One region of the Microbacterium faecale genome, then DNA from elsewhere that is predicted to be linked to it. Evidence: riboswitches for the same ligand, from Rfam matches in the RefSeq annotation. Region 1 holds a riboswitch; the other holds the start of a gene.
What was found. A riboswitch is a leader RNA that binds a small molecule or an ion and turns the genes downstream of it on or off. The one in region 1 is predicted to bind thiamine pyrophosphate.
Positions count from the first base shown of each region.

Region 2: it holds a riboswitch for thiamine pyrophosphate, as region 1 does, so the genes downstream of both, IEW87_RS15015 (ECF transporter S component) here and thiM (hydroxyethylthiazole kinase) in region 1, are expected to answer to the same signal.

Region 1 is NZ_BMHO01000001.1:1,716,602-1,726,288, forward strand. Features, by position in the region: gene IEW87_RS08075 (ABC transporter ATP-binding protein) at 1-930, shown strand, start outside; gene IEW87_RS08080 (NUDIX hydrolase) at 951-1,643, opposite strand; gene IEW87_RS08085 (cysteine desulfurase family protein) at 1,653-2,819, opposite strand; gene nadC (carboxylating nicotinate-nucleotide diphosphorylase) at 2,816-3,688, opposite strand; gene nadA (quinolinate synthase NadA) at 3,717-5,000, opposite strand; TPP riboswitch at 5,094-5,188, shown strand; gene thiM (hydroxyethylthiazole kinase) at 5,180-5,953, shown strand; gene thiD (bifunctional hydroxymethylpyrimidine kinase/phosphomethylpyrimidine kinase) at 5,950-8,067, shown strand; gene IEW87_RS08110 (hypothetical protein) at 8,251-8,388, shown strand; gene IEW87_RS08115 (GNAT family acetyltransferase) at 8,385-8,810, shown strand; gene IEW87_RS08120 (hypothetical protein) at 8,813-9,091, opposite strand; gene IEW87_RS08125 (NUDIX hydrolase) at 9,381-9,687, shown strand, end outside.
Region 2 is NZ_BMHO01000001.1:772,471-782,157, forward strand. Features, by position in the region: gene IEW87_RS03525 (ABC transporter ATP-binding protein) at 1-30, opposite strand, end outside; gene IEW87_RS03530 (D-alanyl-D-alanine carboxypeptidase family protein) at 103-2,034, opposite strand; TPP riboswitch at 2,181-2,290, shown strand; gene IEW87_RS15015 (ECF transporter S component) at 2,284-2,910, shown strand; gene IEW87_RS03535 (ABC transporter ATP-binding protein) at 2,907-4,370, shown strand; gene IEW87_RS03540 (energy-coupling factor transporter transmembrane component T family protein) at 4,367-5,152, shown strand; gene IEW87_RS03545 (helix-turn-helix transcriptional regulator) at 5,246-7,816, shown strand; gene IEW87_RS03550 (hypothetical protein) at 8,030-9,687, shown strand, end outside.

The sequences.
Region 1 (9,687 bases):
ACCGCGGGCACGGTCGTCGCGTTCACGACCGTGCAGGCGCGGCTCGCGATGCCGCTCGTCAGCCTGATGCGGGTCGCGCTGGACGTGCAGACGTCCACCGCGCTCTTCGCACGCATCTTCGAATACCTCGACCTGACGCCCGCGATCGCGGACCGCGACGACGCTCTTGACGTCGCCGACGTGCCGGGCCCCGTCGGCCGCATCGAGTTTCGCGGCGTCACGTTCCGTTATCCGGATGCGGCGGCGGAGACGACCGCGACGCTCGACGACGTCTCCTTCGTCGTCGAGCCGGGGCAGGACGTGGCCTTCGTCGGACCGAGCGGTGCGGGCAAGACGACGATCGCCTACCTCGTGCCGCGGATGTACGAGGCCTCAAGCGGGAGCGTGCTGTTCGCGGGCGCCGATGTGCGCGATCTGTCGGCGACGTCGATCATCGACCACGTCGGCATCGTCAGTCAGGAGACCTACCTGTTCCATGCGACGATCGAGGAGAACCTGCGCTACGCGAAGCCGGATGCAAGCGCCGACGAGATCGTCGCGGCCTGTCGCCAGGCGAACATCCACGACCGCATCGAGAGCTTCGAGCACGGCTACGAGACGGTCGTCGGCGAGCGCGGCTACCGCCTGTCCGGCGGCGAGAAGCAGCGGATCGCGATCGCGCGCGTGCTGCTGAAGGATCCGCCCGTGCTGCTGCTGGACGAGGCGACGAGCGCCCTCGACGCCGTCGGCGAGCGGATTGTGCAGGACGCACTCGATCTCGCGGCGCGCGGGCGCACCACGATCACCATCGCCCACCGGCTCTCGACCGTCGTCTCCTCGGACGTGATCCACGTGCTCGAGCGCGGTCGGATCGTCGAGAGCGGCACGCACGCCGAACTGCTCGCCCGGGGCGGGTCCTACGCGACGCTCGTCGCGGAGCAGGTCACCTAGCCGACGTCGCGCCGTCGGCCTCAGGACGAGCCGAGTGGGCCGAGGTCGGCGAGCTCCACCTCACTGTTGTAGCGGAAGATGCGCGCGGGGCGGTGTGATCCTGTGCGGAATCGCTCGGTCGGCACAAGCGCCTCGCTGCCCTCGAGCAGTCGCCGGAAGTTCGACGGATCGAGGCGGCGGCCGAGAACGGTCTCGTAGACGGCGCGCAGTTCGGCGAGCGTGAACTCGTCGGGCAGCAGGCCCGCGGCGATGCGGCTGTACCCGGCCTTGTTGCGCAGGCGCCACACGGCGTAGTCGATGATGTGCCGGTGGTCGAAGGCCAGCTGCGGCAGGTCGTCGACGTCGAACCACGCGACGTTCTCGGGAGCGTCGACGGCCTCTCGCTGCGCTTCCACGAGGTCGCTGCGCAGCAGCGCCCAGTAGACGATCGACACGACCCGCGAGGGCGACCGGTCGAGGTCGCCGAAGGTGTACAGCTGCTCGAGCCAGCTCGGTGCGAGCCCGGTCGTCTCAGCGAGCGTCCGTCCCGCGGCGAGGCCGAGGCCCTCGTCAGACGCGAGCCATCCGCCCGGCAGCGCCCAAGATCCGACGAACGGATCGCGCGTGCGTCTCACGAGGGGGATCATCAGCACGTCGCGGTCCTCGCGCGTGCGCACCGAGAAGATCACGGTCGAGACGGCGACGCGGATCGGATCGTCTGCGGCAGGTGTCACACCGTGAGCCTACCGACCCGCCCCCACGTGCGCCGAGACGGCCTCGGCGAGTGCGGCGACGACGGGCGTCAGATCGGGGGTCGATGCCGCGAGTGAGAACCGGATCGCGGTGCGTGCCAGGTCGTCGCCGATGCCGAGCGCGACGAGCACGTGCGAGGGGTCGACGCTTGCTGCGGAGCACGCGGATCCGCTCGAGGCGATCACGCCGCGCCGTTCCAGGTCGAGCAGCACGCTCTCGCCGCCCGCTCCGGCGACCGTGAAGCTCGCGATGTGCGGCAGGCGCTCCGTCGGGTGGCCCGTGAGGTCCGCACCGTCGACGCGCGCGAGCACGTCGCGGACGAACGCGTCGCGCACGTCGGAGACGCGCTGCGCGGCGCTCTCACGCTCCGCCTCAGCGACGTCGAGCGCGGTGCGCAGCGCGACGGCCCCGGCGACCGACTCGGTGCCGGAGCGCCGGCCGCGCTCCTGGCCGCCGCCGTGCAGCAGCGGCTCGAGCGGGATCCGCTGACGCACCGCGAGCACGCCACTGCCCGCGGGCGCGCCGATCTTGTGGCCGGAGAGCGCGACCGCGTCACCCAGGGGCGAGCGGCGCCCCTCCGCCGCCACGCCGGAGAGCGGAAGCCACCCGGCGGCCTGCACCGCATCGACGTGCAGCGGAACGCTCGCCGCCCGGCAGACGTCGCGGATCTGCGTGACCGGCTGTACCGTGCCCACCTCGTTGTTCGCGGCGCCGAGCGCCATGAGTGCCGTGTCCGCGCGGAGGGCGCGGCCGACCGCAGCCGGGTCCACGACGCCGTGCCGGTCGACCGGCAGCACCGTCACTTCGAAGCCGTGCACGCGCCGCAGCTGGCGCATCGACTCGAGGATCGAGGAATGCTCGATCGCCGTGGTCACGACGTGGCGCGCGCCGCGGTCGAGTGCGGCGGCCACCGCGATTCCCTTGATCGCGAGGTTGTTCGATTCGGTGCCGCCGGAGGTGAAGATCACGTCGTTGGGTCGCATGCCCAGGTGTCGAGCGACACCGCGTCGCGCCTCCTCGAGGGCGCGCGCAGCGGCGTCGCCCACCGCGTGCGTGCTCGACGGGTTGCCGAACCGCGTGGTGAGGAATGGCGCCATGGCGTCGAGGACGCCGCGACGCACCGGGGAGGTCGCGGCGTGATCGAGGTACAGGGTCACGGCGCGCCAGGGGTGACAGCGCCCTCCGTCAGGGCGATGTCGAGGCCGAGATCGATCGCGACGGCCGAGTGTGTGAGCGCGCCCACCGAGATGACGTCGACGCCGGTGCGCGCGATCTCCGCGACGGAGTCGAGCGTCACGCCGCCCGACGCCTCGACGACCACGCGGCCGGCGACGAGCTCCACGCCACGTCGCAGGTCGTCGATCGAGAAGTTGTCGAACATGATCGTGTCGACGCCCGCGGCGATCACGGGGTCGATCTGGTCGACGTGATCGACCTCCACCTCGAAGTGCGTCGTGTGGGGCAGACGCTCTCGAGCGTCGCGCAGCACGTCGGCGAGCGGCCGCCCCGCCAGCACCGCGAGGTGGTTGTCTTTGGCCAGTACCGCGTCGGACAGCGAATACCGGTGGTTGCGTCCGCCGCCCGCGATGACAGCGTGACGTTCGAGCGCGCGCAGTCCGGGCGTGGTCTTGCGCGTGTCGACGATGCGCGCCGGAGTGTCACGGACGGCGTCGACGAACCGAGCCGTCAACGTCGAGACGCCGCACATGCGCTGGACGAGATTGAGGGCGACGCGTTCGGCCGTCAGGACGGATCGGGCTGGCCCGTCGATCCGCGCGAGGCGGACGCCGGCGTCGAAGCGCCCTCCCTCCTCGGCGAGGATCTCCACCTGGATCCGTGAGTCGGCGGTGGTGAAGGCCGCACGGAACACGTCGCCGCCGCTGAACACGCCGGCCTCGCGGGCGACGAGCTCGGCGCGCGCGACCGCGCCGGCGGGGATCAGCGCCTCGCTCGTGAGGTCGCCCCACGGGGCGTCCTCGTCGAGGGCGAGTCGAACAACGCGATCGATGGCAGCGGTGGTCAGCATGTGCGCTCCGGGGTCGAGGGGGAGGACGTCACGGGGTGGCCGCCAGCATGCGGTCGAGCGCGAGACGGGCGGGGGCGGCCACGTCATCGGAGACGGTGATCTGGTTGACCGTCTCGCCGGCGACGAGGCGCTCCAGCACCCACGCGAGGTAGGCCGGGTGGATCCGGTACATCGTCGAGCAGGGGCAGACGACAGGATCGAGGCAGAAAATCGTGTGCTGGGGGTGCTGTGCGGCGAGCCGCTGGACGAGGTTGATCTCGGTGCCGATTGCGAAGGTCTGCGGCTCTGTCGCGCCCTCGATCGCGCGGCGGATCACATCGGTCGACCCCCACTCGTCCGCGGCATCGACGACGGGCATGGGGCACTCGGGGTGCACGATCACGCGCACCCCAGGATGCTCGGCGCGCGCCTTGTCGATCTGCGCGGTCGTGAAGCGGCGGTGCACCGAGCAGAACCCGTGCCACAGGATGACGCGAGAGCCCACGAGTTCGGACGCGGAGGATCCGCCGAGGGGCTGGCGAGGGTTCCACATCGGCATGCTCGTCAGCGGCACTCCCATGGCCTTGGCGGTGTTGCGGCCGAGGTGCTGGTCCGGGAAGAACAGCACGCGCCGGCCGCGCGCGAACGCCCATTCGAGCACCGTGCGCGCATTCGACGAGGTGCACACGATGCCGCCGTTGCGGCCGACGAAGCCCTTGATCGCGGCCGAGGAGTTCATGTACGTCACCGGAATCACCGGCGCGAGGCCATCGGCGTCCGGCTCGTCGAGCGGCCCGAGGATGTCCTCGAGCTGCTCCCAGCAGTCTTCGACCTCGTCGATCGATGCCATGTCGGCCATGGAGCACCCGGCGCCGAGGTGGGGGAGGACGACCTCCTGGTCGGGCCCCGACAGCAGATCGGCCGTCTCGGCCATGAAGTGCACGCCGCAGAACACGATCGCCTCGGCGTTCGGGTGCTCGGTCGCGGCACGCGCGAGTTGGAAGGAGTCACCCACGTAGTCGGCGTGCTGCACGACCTCGTCGCGCTGGTAGAAGTGGCCGAGAATCACGACGCGCTCGCCGAGTTCCTCCCGGGCGACACGGATCCGCGCGTGCAGCTCGTCGTCCGAGGCGTCGCGGTAGGTGGGCGGCAGGTCCCTCTGGACGGGAGCGTGCTGCGGGAACGGATCCGCCATCGACGACCCGGGACCGTAGCCGGGCACGTCGTCGAAAGACCAGGGCGACTCGGCGAGATCGGTCGTGCAGGAGTCGTCCGGGGAAGCGGAGATCGCATCGGCCACGGAGGGGCCGAGCGTGACGCGGGTGGCGGGCATGCGTGGTCCTCACTGTGGTTCAGGTAGCTGTGACCTGAAGTATACGCGGACTTCGGGTACGCATGACCGTAAGGGTGTCCGCTACGGTGGTCGGCAGAAGACACGGGGTGTCCCCGCCGGGGACTGAGACCACACCCGAAGAACCTGATCTCGTTCACACGAGCGGAGGGATGTCGATCATGACGGACGCCAGTGCCCGTATTCTCCAGTCGCTTCGCGAGGGCGTGCCCCTCGTGCAGTGCATCATTAACGCGGTCGTGATCAACTACACGGCCAACGCCCTGCTTGCGGCGGGCGCCGCGCCGGTCATGGCGGACGTGCCGGGCGAGGCGGCCGAGCTCGCGCCGAACGCGTCGGCGCTGCTGATCAACCTCGGCACGCCAGATGACGAGCAGCGGCGGGCGATGCGCGAAGCCGCATCGGCGGCGCACGACGCGCAGACCCCGTGGGTGCTCGACCCGGTCGGCGTCGGCGCGCTGACGCTGCGCACCGACTTCGCGCGTGAGCTGCTGCGCCTGCGGCCCGACGTGATCCGCGGCAACGCGTCCGAGATCCGCGCGCTGGCGGGCGAGGGATCCGGTGGTCGCGGTGTCGACGCGACCGATGGCGTCGAGGCGGCACGGAGCGCCGTCGAGCGGCTCGTCGCGGAGACGGGGGCGGTGGTCGCCGTCTCGGGGCCCGTCGACCTCATCGTCGGGCCGACCGGCGAGGCGCGCGTGACGGGTGGTGACGCGCTCCTGACGCGCGTCACGGGCGGCGGCTGCTCGCTCGGCGCGATCGTGGCCGCAGCGGTTGCGGTGTCGGATCCGTTCGCGGGCGCCGTCGCGGCCCACGAGCTGTATGCGGCCGCGTCCGAGCGCGCAGCGCAGGGCGACGTCGGCCCGGGGACGTTCGCCGTGCGCTTCCTCGACGCGCTCGATGCGGTGACGACCGCCGAGCTGGCATCACGATGATCGACGTGAGCACGTACCTCGTCGCCGACCTCGCGACGATCGACGACGGCGACCCCGCCGCGATCGTCGCGGCGGCGGTCGAGGGCGGGGTGACCGCGATACAGATCCGCGGCAAGCACCTCGCCGATGGCGACCTCCTCCGCGTCGTTGACGCCTGCGCTGAGGCGATCGCCGGCCGAGCGGTGCTTCTCATCAACGACCGCGTCGACGTCTTCCTCGCCGCGCGTGCGGCGGGGATGCACGTCGATGGCGTGCACGTCGGGCAGGGCGACGAACCCGTCGAAGACGTGCGCGAACGCGTGGGGCCGCGGGCGATCGTGGGCCTCAGCGCGTCGACCGGCGACGAGATCACACGTGCCCGCACGCTCTCTCCGGGAACCGTCGACTATCTCGGTGTCGGCGCCGTGCGCGCGACGCCGACGAAACCCGACGCACCCGAGCCGCTCGGATGGGATGGCTTCGCTCGCGCGACGCAGACCGCCGGAGCTCTGCCGTGCGTCGCAATCGGCGGCGTCGGCGTGGGCGACGCGGCGGACGCGATCGCGGCCGGTGCGGCGGGGATCGCCGTCGTGCGCGCGATCTGCCGCGCGGCGGATCCTGAGCATGCCGCTCGGGAGCTGCACCACGAGTGGCAACGCGCCGCGCACCCCGTGCCCAACGTGCTCACGATCGCGGGATCCGACCCGTCGGGAGGGGCGGGGATCCAAGCGGACCTCAAGACGATCCAGGCGACCGGCGGCTACGGCATGGCCGCGATCGCGGCCCTCACGATCCAGAACACCCAGGGCGTGGCCGGTGTCCACGTTCCGCCCGCCGCGTTCCTCGGTGAGCAGCTGGCGGCGCTCGACGCCGACGTCCGTATCGATGCGGTGAAGATCGGAATGCTCGCCGACGCGACCGTGATCGACGTCGTCGCCGACTGGCTCGCGGCGCGCCGCGAATCCACGCCCGTCGTGCTCGACCCGGTGATGATCGCCACGAGCGGTCACCGTCTGCTCGACGCTGCCGCGGAGGCGGCCCTGACGAGGCTGGTCGGTCTTGCCGATGTGATCACGCCGAACCTGCCGGAGCTGGCGGTGCTCGTCGGCGAACCCGAGGCGCGCGAGTGGCCGGAGGCACTCGCGCAGGCGCAGCGGCTCGCCGCGCGCCACGAGGTGCTCGTCTACGCCAAGGGAGGCCACCTTCCCGGCGATCGCAGCCCGGACGCGCTCGTCGGATCCGCGGGTGTGCTCGCCGCGTTCGACGGGACGCGGATCGACACGGCCAGCACCCACGGCACGGGATGCTCGCTGTCATCGGCGATCGCCTCCATTCGAGCCGGCGACCGGACGGCGCTCGCGGACGACGTGCGCTGGGCATGGTCCGCGCGGCTCGCGAGAGAGTGGCTGCGCGGTGCAATCGCGGCCGCCGACGGGCTCGAGGTGGGCTCGGACGGCGGGCACGGTCCGGTCGACCATGCATACGCGCTGCGTGCCGGCATCGCGCCGCCGCGTCGTGACGCCGAGCTCGACGCGTGGTGGGAGGACATCTCAGAGCTCCGCGCCGCGATCGTCTCCGACTCGTTCGTGACGCAGCTCGCGGACGGATCCCTCGACGCCGCGCGGTTCGCGGAATACCTACGACAAGACGCGATCTACCTCGAGGCGTATGCTCACCTGCTTGCGCGCGCCGCGGTCGTGGCACCCACGCGCGCGGAACGTCGCTTCTGGGAGGCGTCGGCGGCCTCGTGTCGCGAGACTGAGATGGAGCTGCACCGCGCGCACGGCGCGACCGAGGCGCGCACGCCGTCCCGGGAGGCCGCCGCCTACCTCGCGCACCTCGAGCGGGCGGCCGCGACCGGCGACCACGGCGTGCTCGTCGCGGCCCTGCTGCCGTGTTTCGGGTTGTACGACGACATCGGCCGCGACCTCGCCGCCGCGAACCGCGCGGACCACCCGTATCGAGACTGGCTCGACACCTACGGATCCGACGAGTTCGCGCGTGACACACGGGCCGCGATCGCATGGGTGCAGCAGGCCGCACGACGCGCACCTGGCGCACGACTGCGGCTCATGCGCCGCGCGTTCGTTCAGTCGGCGGAACACGAGCGCGCCTTCTTCGCGCAGGGGGAGTGAGGGGCCGTGCGCCGTCGCCGGTCGCGGCGCGCGAGCCGCCCGGCGCGACGCCCCCACAAGTCCACAAGTCTCCATCGAGTCCGCAAGTCTCCGACAGGTCCGCAGCTGTTTGCACCGGACTCGTCGGAGACTTGCGGACCTGTCGGAGACTTGCGGAAATGCGTCCGACGATAGGGTCGCCGAATGAGCTTCTCGTCTACTCCGATGTTGCGTAGTCATCGGATCCTCCGCGACGGCCACGTCCGAGACACGGCCGTGTACTCCATCCTCGACACGGAGTGGCCGGGCGTGCGCAACGGTCTCGCGCAGCGGCTGCCGTGACCGACGTGCGAATCCGTCCGATCACGGATGCCGACATCGAGCCGGTCATCGCCCTCTGGCACAGCACGGGTCTTGTTCGACCGTGGAACGACCCGCGTGCTGACATCGCCCGCGCTCGCGCCGTCTGGCCGGATCTGCTGCTCGTCGCGGACGACGAGGGCGTCGTCGGATCCGTGATGGCCGGCTATGACGGTCATCGCGGCTGGCTCTACTATCTCGCAACCGACCCATCGAGGACGGGCGAGGGGATCGGATCCGCGCTGGTTCGCGAGGCGGAGCAGCGTCTCGAAGCACTCGGATGTCCGAAGGTGCAGCTCATGGTGCGCTCCGATAACGCACCGGTGCTCGCGTTCTACGACGGACGCGGCTATGAGCGGTCGGACGTTCTGGTGGCTGGCCGGCGTCTGCTCGCCGACAGCTGACATCAGCGCGTCAGCAGCGCATCCTCGCGCTTCTTCTCCACAAGGATCGCGGTGTGCGACCCGCGGGGATCATCGCGATACTTCATGTCTCCGTCCGCCTCTCCGACGACATCGGAGTCACGCCAGTAGGTGTCGACGCGCGCTTCGCCGTACCCCTTGAGGTCGAACACCACCTGCAGCTCAGGTATCGGATGCCCGAGCCACTCGATCACCGCGAGAGTGGCCGTGGACCTGCCCGGTGATCCGTGCGGCGCCCTTCGTGTCGGCGAGAATATGGACATGCGCCGAGCGTCGCATATCCGTGTGAGTCACATGGCTGCGAACCCCGCCATCGGGAACAGAAAGGGCGTATCGTTCGCCTGTGGACGAGGTATGCCCCGCGCACCCGACTCCGCACTGGTGCGACCCACCCAAGCTCGCCCGCGCTATCCCGCGGGGCGGGCCCGGCGTCCGACCGATATCCGCAAGTCTCCGACGAGTCCGTCGCCATTCGTTGCGGACTCGTCGGAGACTTGCGGACTCGTCGGTGTCGTGAGGAGCCGTGGAGCGGGGCACGCATAGGGTCGGGGGATGGCGACACCTGATTTCATCCTGCGGCTGCGCGAGAAGATCGGGCACGACCCGCTGTGGCTCATCGGTGTGACGGCCGTCGTCGTGAAGGACGACAGCGTGCTGCTCGTCGAGCGGGCGGACAACGGGCGGATCACTCCGGTGACCGGAATCGTGGATCCGGGCGAGGAGCCCGCGACCGCCGCCGTGCGCGAGGTTGAGGAAGAGGCCGGGATCACCTCGGAGGCCGAGGCGCTCATGTGGGTGCACGCGATGCCGCCGATGACGTTCTCGAACGGGGATCAGGCGCAGTTCCTCGACCACGTCG
Region 2 (9,687 bases), 940 kb from region 1:
GAGATATCGGATGAGGAGTTTCAGGAGCACGCGTGAAATCCAACCACCTTGCCCCGACACACGAAAGTGTGGCGGGCAAATTCCTGACAAAGGTCAGGAATTTCAGGCCCCCAGGCCGAGCAGTTCCAGCGGGTGGGTGAGACGCCACTCGAGGCTGGGACGCGGCAGTTCCTCGGTCGTGATGAGGTCCACCTCGGCCGAATCGAGCCCGCCCGACACCGTGATCGTCCCGACCGTCGCGCCCGCGGCGTCGCCGAGATCGACATCGACGTCGGTCTCGATCTCCGCTTCCTCGCCGCTCCAGAGCGTCAGCTCGGCGGTGTCGGCGACGACGACATCCGTCTGCCCGCCCCACTCCGTCGTGACGGTGGCGATGACCGTGCCCTCGCCGACGGCGTCGACCGGCTGCAGTGCCAGAGTGACGGCGTCGAGCACGTCGCGGGTCGTGCTCGCCTGCAGGTCGCGATCGGCCTGGCCCATGACGACCGTGTACACGCGCACGGGGTCCTCGGAATCGACGAACTCGATGTCCTTCGCCGTCATCAGGTTGTAGCTGACGATGTTCCACTCGTCGAGGTGGCCGGTCTTGATGCCGACGATGCCGTTCTCGCCCATGAGCGGGTTCGAGTTCTCGACGAGGCCAGGGCCCGGCATCTCGACCTCTTCCTGCGCGACGATCTCGGCGACGACGGGGTGCTGCATCGCGATCTGCGCGACGCGCACCATGTCCTCCGCCGTGGACTGGTTCTCGGGGCTGATACCGGTGGCATCGACGACGAGGGTGTCTTCGAGGCCGTTGTCCTGCAGCCACGCGATCGCGTCACCGAGATAGGCGTTGCGGTCGAACTCCCAGAGGTCGTCGACGAGTTTGTTCGCGTAGTTGCCCGCGGATCCCATGAGGATCCCCTCGAGCAGCTGTCGGTACGAGAGGATGCCGCCGATCGGCACGTCCAGAGCCGACTCGTTCTGGAAGCGGAGATTATCGGCCTGCTGCTGGTCGAGGTAGCCGAACTCATACACCGGGCCGTCCTCGCCCAGCTCGAGCGGCTGACGCTCGAGGAGCGTCATGACCGTGATGACCTTCGTCAGGCTCGCCATCGGAGCGGGGTCGAGCCTGGTGTCCTCCTCCGCGGAGGTCACGATTCCGTCCACGCCCTCGACGAGGATCGCGCTCTGCCCCTCGACCGGCCACGGCACATCGAGCGCTGGGCCGACGGGGGTGTCCGGCGCCTTCGCGGACATCGTCGGAGCCACGTTGTCGAGCGGCCAGACGGCGAAGGCGACGACGTAGACGACCGCGAGCACGATCGCCGTGAAGATGGGGGCGAGGATCGCCCCGACCCACCGGCGTCGACGCCGTTGCGTCAGAGCGACCGGCGCGCCGACGACCGGCGTCTGACCGGTCGCGACGTTCTCCGCCGTCAGCCAGGCGAGCGCCTGCTCTGTCTGGTTGCCGTCGTGGCGGGGGACGTACGCCGTCTTCACCGCGGTCGGCTGCTGCTGATCGGCGGGCACAGGGTCCTCCTCGGCGGGCGGAGGCCCGTCGTCATCGGTCTCGGAAGCGCGGGTGACGTCCGCATCGGCGGCGGCATCGGCGGCGGCGACGATCGGCAGGGGACCGGCCACGGTCGGCGGTTCCTGGGGCGCCGGCGGCGGCACGATTGCGATCGCCTGCGTCGCTGTCCCGAGCATCTCCTCGAGGTCGCGTTCGGGCGTCGCGCTCCGCCGTCGGAATCCGCTGAACATTTCGGCGATGACCCGCACCGAGTCCGTCTGCGGGGGCGCCGACTGCCCCGGATCCGCCGCGCCGCCGTCCTCGCGGTCGTCGTCGGCATCTTCTTCGTCGTCGTCCTGCGCGGGTGTGCCGAACAGGCCCGCGATCATCGTCCCGGTGTCCGCGGGCGGCTCCGGATCGGCGGCGTCCTCGGCAGGGGCGGGATCCTGCGGGCGATCGGTGTCGGAGTCGCGGGCGTCGTCGACGGAGTCGAGCGAACGCTCGTCGTCGCGCTCGCCGGGCTTCTCGTCACTCGTCACGCCGTCAATTTACTTGATGAGACCGGGGGATCCCCCGCAGAAACGGGGGAAGCTGCTCACGATCCGATGACATTGTGTCCACGCGGCTGATGTGCCTATACTCGGCCCGCCGAGGTGATTACCTCGCCTGCCGCATCGAATGATGCCGTAGCACCCACGGGAGTCCGAGAAGCCGGGCTGAGAGGGCGCGAGCCGCGCGCCGACCGTCGTACCTGATCCGGATAATGCCGGCGCAGGAAGGAGAACATCATGTCGTCGTCCGTTCCTTCGAAGCGGCGCTACACCTGGCGTGTCGTGGATATCGTCGTGGCCAGTGTCGTGGGCGTCGCCGCCGGCGTCGTGTTCTGGCTGTGGGGCCAGGCCTGGCCGGCGCTCGACAGCCTCCTCTCGTTCACCCCGGGCCTGTCGGGTCTGCTCGCCGGAGGCTGGCTCTTCGCCGGCGTGCTCGGCGGCCTCATCATCCGCAAGCCGGGCGCCGCGTTGTACACGGAGATCGTGGCGTCGGTCGTGTCGATGCTCGTCGGCACCCAGTGGGGCTTCTCGACCTTCCTCTGGGGGGTCATCCAGGGCATCGGTGCCGAGCTCGGCTTCGCGATCCTTGCCTACGCCAACTGGCGCCTGCTCGGTGCGCTCGCGTCCGGGGCGCTCGCGGGCGTCACGACGGCGATCCTCGACACGAACTTCTCGTCCGTCGCCGCGCTCGCCTTCGAAGTGCGCATGGTCTACGCGGCCGGCGCCGTCGTGTCCGGCATCATCCTTGCCGGACTCGTCTCGCTGCTGCTCACGCGTGCGCTCGCCGCGACGGGCGCGCTCGACAGATTCGCCTCGGGTCGAGAGGCGCGAAGGCGAAGCGCGGCGACCGTCGATTCAGCGTGACCGCGCGGGTCGAGGCGCGCGGCTGGGGCTGGCGCCACGCGGGCCGGGACAGCTGGGCCGTCTCGGATGTCGACCTCGTCATCGAGCCGGGGGAGCGCGTGCTGCTGCTCGGCGCGAGCGGTGCGGGTAAGTCGACCCTGCTGCGCGGTATCGCGGGCGTGCTCGGCGATGAGGAGGACGGCGACCAGTCGGGCGAGCTCCTCGTCGACGGGGTCCGCCCGGCTCACGCGCGGGGGCGCGCGGGACTCGTGCTGCAGGATCCGGATGCGCAGGTGATTCTCGCCCGCGTGGGCGACGACGTCGCGTTCGGATGCGAGAACCTCGGCGTGCCGCGCGACGAGATCTGGCGCCGCGTGCCGCGCGCGCTCGACGATGTCGGGCTGGAGGTGCCGCTCGATCACCCGACCACGCGGCTTTCCGGCGGGCAGAAGCAGCGCCTCGCTCTCGCGGGCGTTCTCGCGATGCAGCCCGGCCTGCTCCTGCTCGACGAGCCGACCGCCAACCTCGATCCGGACGGCGCCCAGTCCGTGCGCGACTCGGTCGTCGCGGCCGCCGCGCGGACGGGCGCCACGCTGGTCGTCGTCGAGCACCGCGTCGACCTGTGGATCGATCACATCGACCGCGTCGTCGTCCTCGGCGCCGAGGGGGGAGTAATCGCCGACGGACCCCCCGAACGGGTCTTCGCGGCGCACAGCACGACGCTCACCGACGCGGGCGTGTGGGTGCCCGGCGTCGCGCCCGTCGTGCCGCGAACCGCGCCGACGGGCGCGCCGACGTCGCTGCTCACCTCGGACGACCTCGCGGTCGGCCGTCGGTCGTTCGGCGCCAAGCGCGCGCAGGCCGTCGCCACGGGGATCCGCTTCGACGCGCTCTCCGGACGAGCCCTCGCCGTCGTCGGCCCGAATGGGGCTGGGAAGTCGACGTTCGCCGCGACCATCGCCGGCCTCATTCCGCCCGCGGCTGGCCACCTCACCGCGTCCGCGGCGCTCGCCGCGGGCGCCGCCGGGCCGCCCCACGACTGGACCTCGCGCCAGCTGCTGACCCGCATCGGCATGCTCTTCCAGACGCCGGAGCATCAGCTGCTGACCGGGACCGTGCGCGCTGAGCTCGAGGTCGGCTCGCGCGCGCTCGGCACGGAACCGGGCCGGCTCGCCGGCGAGGTCGACGACCTGCTGCACCGACTGCGCCTCACTGATCTGGCCGACGCGAACCCGTTCACGCTCTCGGGCGGGGAGAAGCGCCGGCTCACCGTCGCGGCCTCGCTCATCACGCGTCCGCGACTCCTCGTGCTCGACGAGCCGACCTACGGTCAGGATGCCCGTACATGGCGCGAGCTCGCGGCCCTGCTCGACGAGGTGAGGGGTGGTGGCACGAGCCTCGTGATCGCCACGCACGACCGCCCCCTCGTCGACGCGCTGGCGGACGACGTGCTCACGATCGGTCAGGCGGTGCCGGCGTGAGCATCATTACCCTCGACGTGCGGCGCTCGCCGCTGGGACGCCTCAACGCCGTCGCGAAGCTCACGGCCGCCCTCACGATCGGCATCGTGCTGCTGCTGTCGATCGACCCCGTCTCCGCGGGCGTCTCGTTCGCGCTCACCTGCGCGCTGCTGCCGTTCGCGCGGCTGAGCTTTCGCGACCTGTGGCTACGCGTGTGGCCGATCGCCGCCTCGGCGCTCATCGCGTCGCTCGCGACCGCGCTGTACGGCCGCGAGAGCGGATCCGTGTATTTCGAGTGGGGCCTGCTGCGCATCAGCGACGGATCCCTCATGCTCGCCGGCGCGATCTTCTTGCGCGTGCTCGCGATCGCGGTGCCGTCGGTCGTGCTGTTCGCGACGACGGATCCGACGGATCTCGCCGACGCGCTCGCTCAGCTGGTGCGGCTGCCCGCGCGATTCGTGCTCGGGGCGCTCGCGGGGCTGCGCCTCGTCGGGCTGCTCATCGATGACTGGCGCGAACTCGCGATGGCGCGTCGTGCGCGCGGCGTCGCCGACACAGGCCGAATCCGTCGGTTCGCGGGGCAGACGTTCGCGCTGTTCGTCCTCGCGATCCGCCGCGGGACGAAGCTCGCCACCGCGATGGAGGCACGAGGCTTCGGCACGCGCATCCGGCGCACCTGGGCGCGGCCCTCGACCCTGCGCGCCGGCGACGCGCTGCTGGTGCTCATCGCGGTCGCGGTCGCCGCGGCATCTGTGACGGCCTCGGTCGCGACCGGCGCGTGGACGCCCGTCACGGGGCTGTAGCTGCCCGACACCTCCGGGCCACATTCCTCAGGCTATTAATATACTCCTCGTAACGAGGGCGTTGCCGCTGCGGCGGGCGAGGGAGGGGCGGGTATGGCGTTGCCAGGGCGCGAGGCGGACGTGCGACGCGTGATCGACCTGATCGCCGAGACCCCGCCGCTCCCTGGTCAGGTGCGCCTCGTGCGGATCGACGGCGAGATCGGCATCGGCAAGAGCGCGGTGCTGGGGAGCGCCCTCGCGCGGGTGATCCCGAGCAGCGCCGACCCTGACGCAGGCACCGGACCACGGGTCTTCGTCGCGCACGGCGACCGCCTCCATGCCGAGGCGCCGTTGGCCGCGCCGCGCACGATGATCGAGGAAATCCTCGCTGCTCCCCTTGAGGAACTCCTCGACGGCGCGACGCCGTCCGTGCTCGGAGCGCGCTGCGCCAGCGCGCTCGGCGGTTCGCCGGCCCCCGTGGTGATCGCCGTGGATGACGCGCATTGGCTCGATCCGGCGTCCGAGCGGTTCCTCGTCGCGCTGATGCAGACGCCCATGCTCGCTCCGCTGACGGTCGTCACGGCGCATCGTCCCGGCCGCTCGCCCGCTGCGCTCGTCGACGTGGCGCGCGGGCGCGGAGCCCTGCACGACCGGGTCGCGCTTGCTCCGCTCCCCGACGACATCATCGGGGAGATGGCGGGAGCACTGACACCGCCGCAACGGAGTGCCGTCGTCGAGGCCGCACGCGGGAATCCTCTGTTCGCACGGGCGACGATCGCCGGATTCCAGCGCCACCCCGCCGCGACGCGCGCGGACGAGGTGCTCGAGCTCGCAGACGGCACTCACTCGGCGGTCCTCAGGGCCGCCACCGCCGATGACATGGCGACACTGGACGCGCAGACGCGGGGCGTGCTCGAGGCGATCGCCGTGATCGGACCGGACGTCGACCTCGAGACGCTCGTCGAGGTCGAGGGACTCGACGACGTCGCTGTGACCGCCGCGGCGCGTGAGCTCGTCGACCGCGGCCTGCTGTCCGGATCCGTTCACGAGCGACTGCACCCTGTGCTGCGCGTCGCGGTCTATCGCAACATGAGCACGAGCCGCCGTGCACAACTGCATCGACGGGCGGCGCATGCGGCCGGCGCGGAGCTCTTCGAGCGCGCGGATCATCTTGCCCGTGTCGTCTCCGACATCACGGACGAGGAGACCGAGGTGCTGACGCGCGCGGCTTCGGTCGCAATCGGCATCGAGCCCGAGACGGTTGTGGACTGGCTCGGCGGGTTGGATCCGTCGCAGCATACGCGGCGCTCGCGCGTCCTGCACGCGCGCGCACAGCTGCTGACCGGGCGCGCCGCCGACGCGATCTCGGGTCTCGAAGAGATGGTCTCCGCGGACCCGGGGGCGGTCGAGGGGCGCATCGTGCTCGCGAACGTCTTGCGAATCATGGGCGACGTGGATGAGGCCCGCGCACTCCTCGCGATCGCCGAAGAGTCGATCGACGCGGTGCTCCTCCGCGAGTACGTCGACATCCTCGCGATGCTCGACGGTCGCACGCCCGAGCGGCTGCTGTCGCGGCTCGAGACCCTGCCCGGCGCGCTGAACCGGGTCGTGGCAGCGGTGTACCGCACGATGGATCTGCTGTCGGTGGGTGATGTGCGCCACGCACGTGTCAGCTTCCGCGCGGTGGCCGAATGGGCTCGCGTGGTCAGCGGCGATGAGCTCGAGACGGTGCTGCACGCTGCCGCGTGCGCCGTGTGGGCCGCGTACATGCTCGATGAGTTCGAGACCGGCGCGCGCCTCGCGGAGCGCGGCCTCCGGCGCGCACACCGGATCGGCCAGGTCGACGTGCTTGCCAATTTCGCGACCGGATTGTCGTTCTGCCACGCGTCGCTCGGACTCCTTGACGAGGCCGACGCCGCGGGAGAGCGCGCGGTCGCCGACGCGCGCCGGTACGGCCCCGCGGAGCTCGAGAGCATGGCGCTTGCCGGTCTCATGGTCGCGGCACAGGGGCGCGCCGACCTGGAACTGCTGCGCGAACGCTTCGAACGGCTCGAGGCGGCGCCGCTGCCCGCCTTCGGATGGTGGCGACGGGCGGTGCTGACCACGCGCACGAGGGTGTCGGCGATGATCGGGCGGCCGACGCCCTGCCCGGAGCTGCTCGGCGGCCCGCGCGACGCGATGGCGTCGCTTCGCTACGCCGACGCCGCCGCCGTCGCGGCGGCGCTCGGGCAGGGGGAGACGGCAACCGCACTGATCGACGAAGGGCTCGAAATCGCGCGCGAGCAGGAGTCGCGGGGCCAGGAAGCGATGGTGTTGACCTGCCACGCTGAAATTCTCCTGCGCTCCGGGGATCCGCTTGCGGCCGGGAACCTCTTCAGGACCGCACGCGACACGTTCGACCGGCTCGAGATGCGGTTGCAGTACGGCAGGGCCCATCACGGTCTCGCGCAGGCGGAGGCGCTCTTGAGATCCCGGTCAGAGCAGCTGACGGTGCTGACAGCGCGCGAGCGGGAGATCGCCGAGCTCGTCGCCGCCGGGCTGCGGAACCGTCAGATCGCCGAGCGCCTCGTCGTGAGCCCGCGCACGCCGGAGCAGCACATCCGGAACATCATGAAGAAGCTCGGTGTGAGCAGTCGCGAGGCGATCGTGCAGATCGTCGGCGGCGGACGCTCGTCGGCGGGCTGAGGCAGCACCCGACTGCCAAGAGGGCGGTCGGCTCGCAACCGCGATCTTCGTGCAGAACTTAGTATTCCGCCGTCCTGCGCCCGCGCGTTCTCCGGCACGATCAAGGGGTTACTGCTCGATTCCGGCGTCCTGCTGCGCCTGAACCACCACCATGAGAGAGATTGTCCCTTGCGAAAAAGCACAGCTGAACGCGACAGATCGCGATTCCGGCGTATGCCGATTCTGGGCGCCCTCGGCACGGCCGGCGCGCTCGTCCTGAGCGCCATCGCCCCGACCATGGCATACGCCGCGCCCGCGAATCCCGTCCCGGTCGTCGCGGCCGCATCGAACGGTGAGGTCGCCCCAACGGACCTCACCATCTGCCTTGATGGTTTCGACACCTGCTTCTTCGACGAAGCCGCCGCGATCTCCGTCTGGGACCTCGCGCGGGCAGGAATCGAGGTCACCGGCGGCGGGTTCGCCGCGGGTGCGGTTGTCTCGGTCTCCGTCGGCTCGACAGTCGTCGCTGAGATGACGGCTGATGAGAACGGCTCGGTCGAGGGCTTCGTCACCGCTGAGGTCGCACCCGGCGAGCACACGGTCACGCTGAGCGCCGATGGCGAGAGCGTCTCCGACACGTTCGCGGCGGTCGACGACGGCCAGTGGTGGGCCGACCACGACCTCGAGCCGAGATCTTCGGCAAGTCGCTCCGTTGTCACGGTCTCGGAACTGGCCGAAGAGCCCGTCGAATTCTTCGTCACGGATTACCCGTACATGACGCCGGTCGACGTCTACATCGGCGGTGAGTTCGTCGAGACCGTGCAGCACGCGTACCACTTCACGTACGAAGTCTCTGGGGCGTACGAGCCGGGTGAACTCGTGGTGGAGTTCCAGCACCCGACGGCCACTCTCAGCAATGTCATCACTGTCGTTCCCGACGAGCGGGGCACCTGGCCGCACGCTGGTGACTACGTCGGCACGTCGCTGCAGACGCACTCGGGCGGCATGGAACTCGACGTCGATGACGAGGGCTACGAGCCCGAGCACCGAACGCGAGCGTTCAGCTTCTCGATCGACGAGAATGGCGCCCTCGTCGACATCGCCGGCGAGTTCTGGTGGGTGTGCATCGGCGTCGAGGGGTACATCGACTCCGACTCCCACGACTTCGCCTATGACGCGGATCTGCTGACGGCAGAGCTGACCGTCGACCAGCCGTTCGAGATCAACACCGGTGACGAAGCGGTCTTCGACTACCAATTCAACGGCGTCGTACGCTCCGACGGCACCGCTTCCGGCACGATCTATGCGGGCATGGGAGCATGCGGCTACAGCCAGCTCGACTGGACCGCCGAGCTCGACGGTGAGGTGCCGCAGCCGGAGCCGGAGCCGGAGCCCGAGCCCGAGCCCCAGCCGGAACCCGAGCCGGAGCCCCAGCCGGAGCCGGAACCCCAGCCGCAGCCGGAGCCCCAGCCGCAGCCGGAGCCTGAGCCGCAGCCGCAGCCGCAGCCGCAGCCGCAGCCGGAGCCGGAGCCCGCTCCTGAGACGATTCCGGGTGATGTTCCCTCCGAGGACGACCTTGACCCGGCGCTCGAGGGTGCGATCACTGCGCCGACACAGGTCGTCGCGGGCGAGACGATCTCCATCGTGATCGACAGCGTCGACGCTGGAACCGAGGTCGGGGTGTGGCTGTTCTCCGCGCCGACGTCGCTCGGCACGCACGTTGTCGACAGCGATGCCCTTGTCCAGGTCACCGTCCCGACGGACGCCGCCGAAGGCGCGCACCGCATCGCGGCGTGGTCTGCCGACGGCCTGATTGGCTGGGCCTCGCTCGAGGTCGTCGCCGAGGCGAGCGGCCCGGAGGACGAGGATGACTCGCTCGCGCCGACCGGATC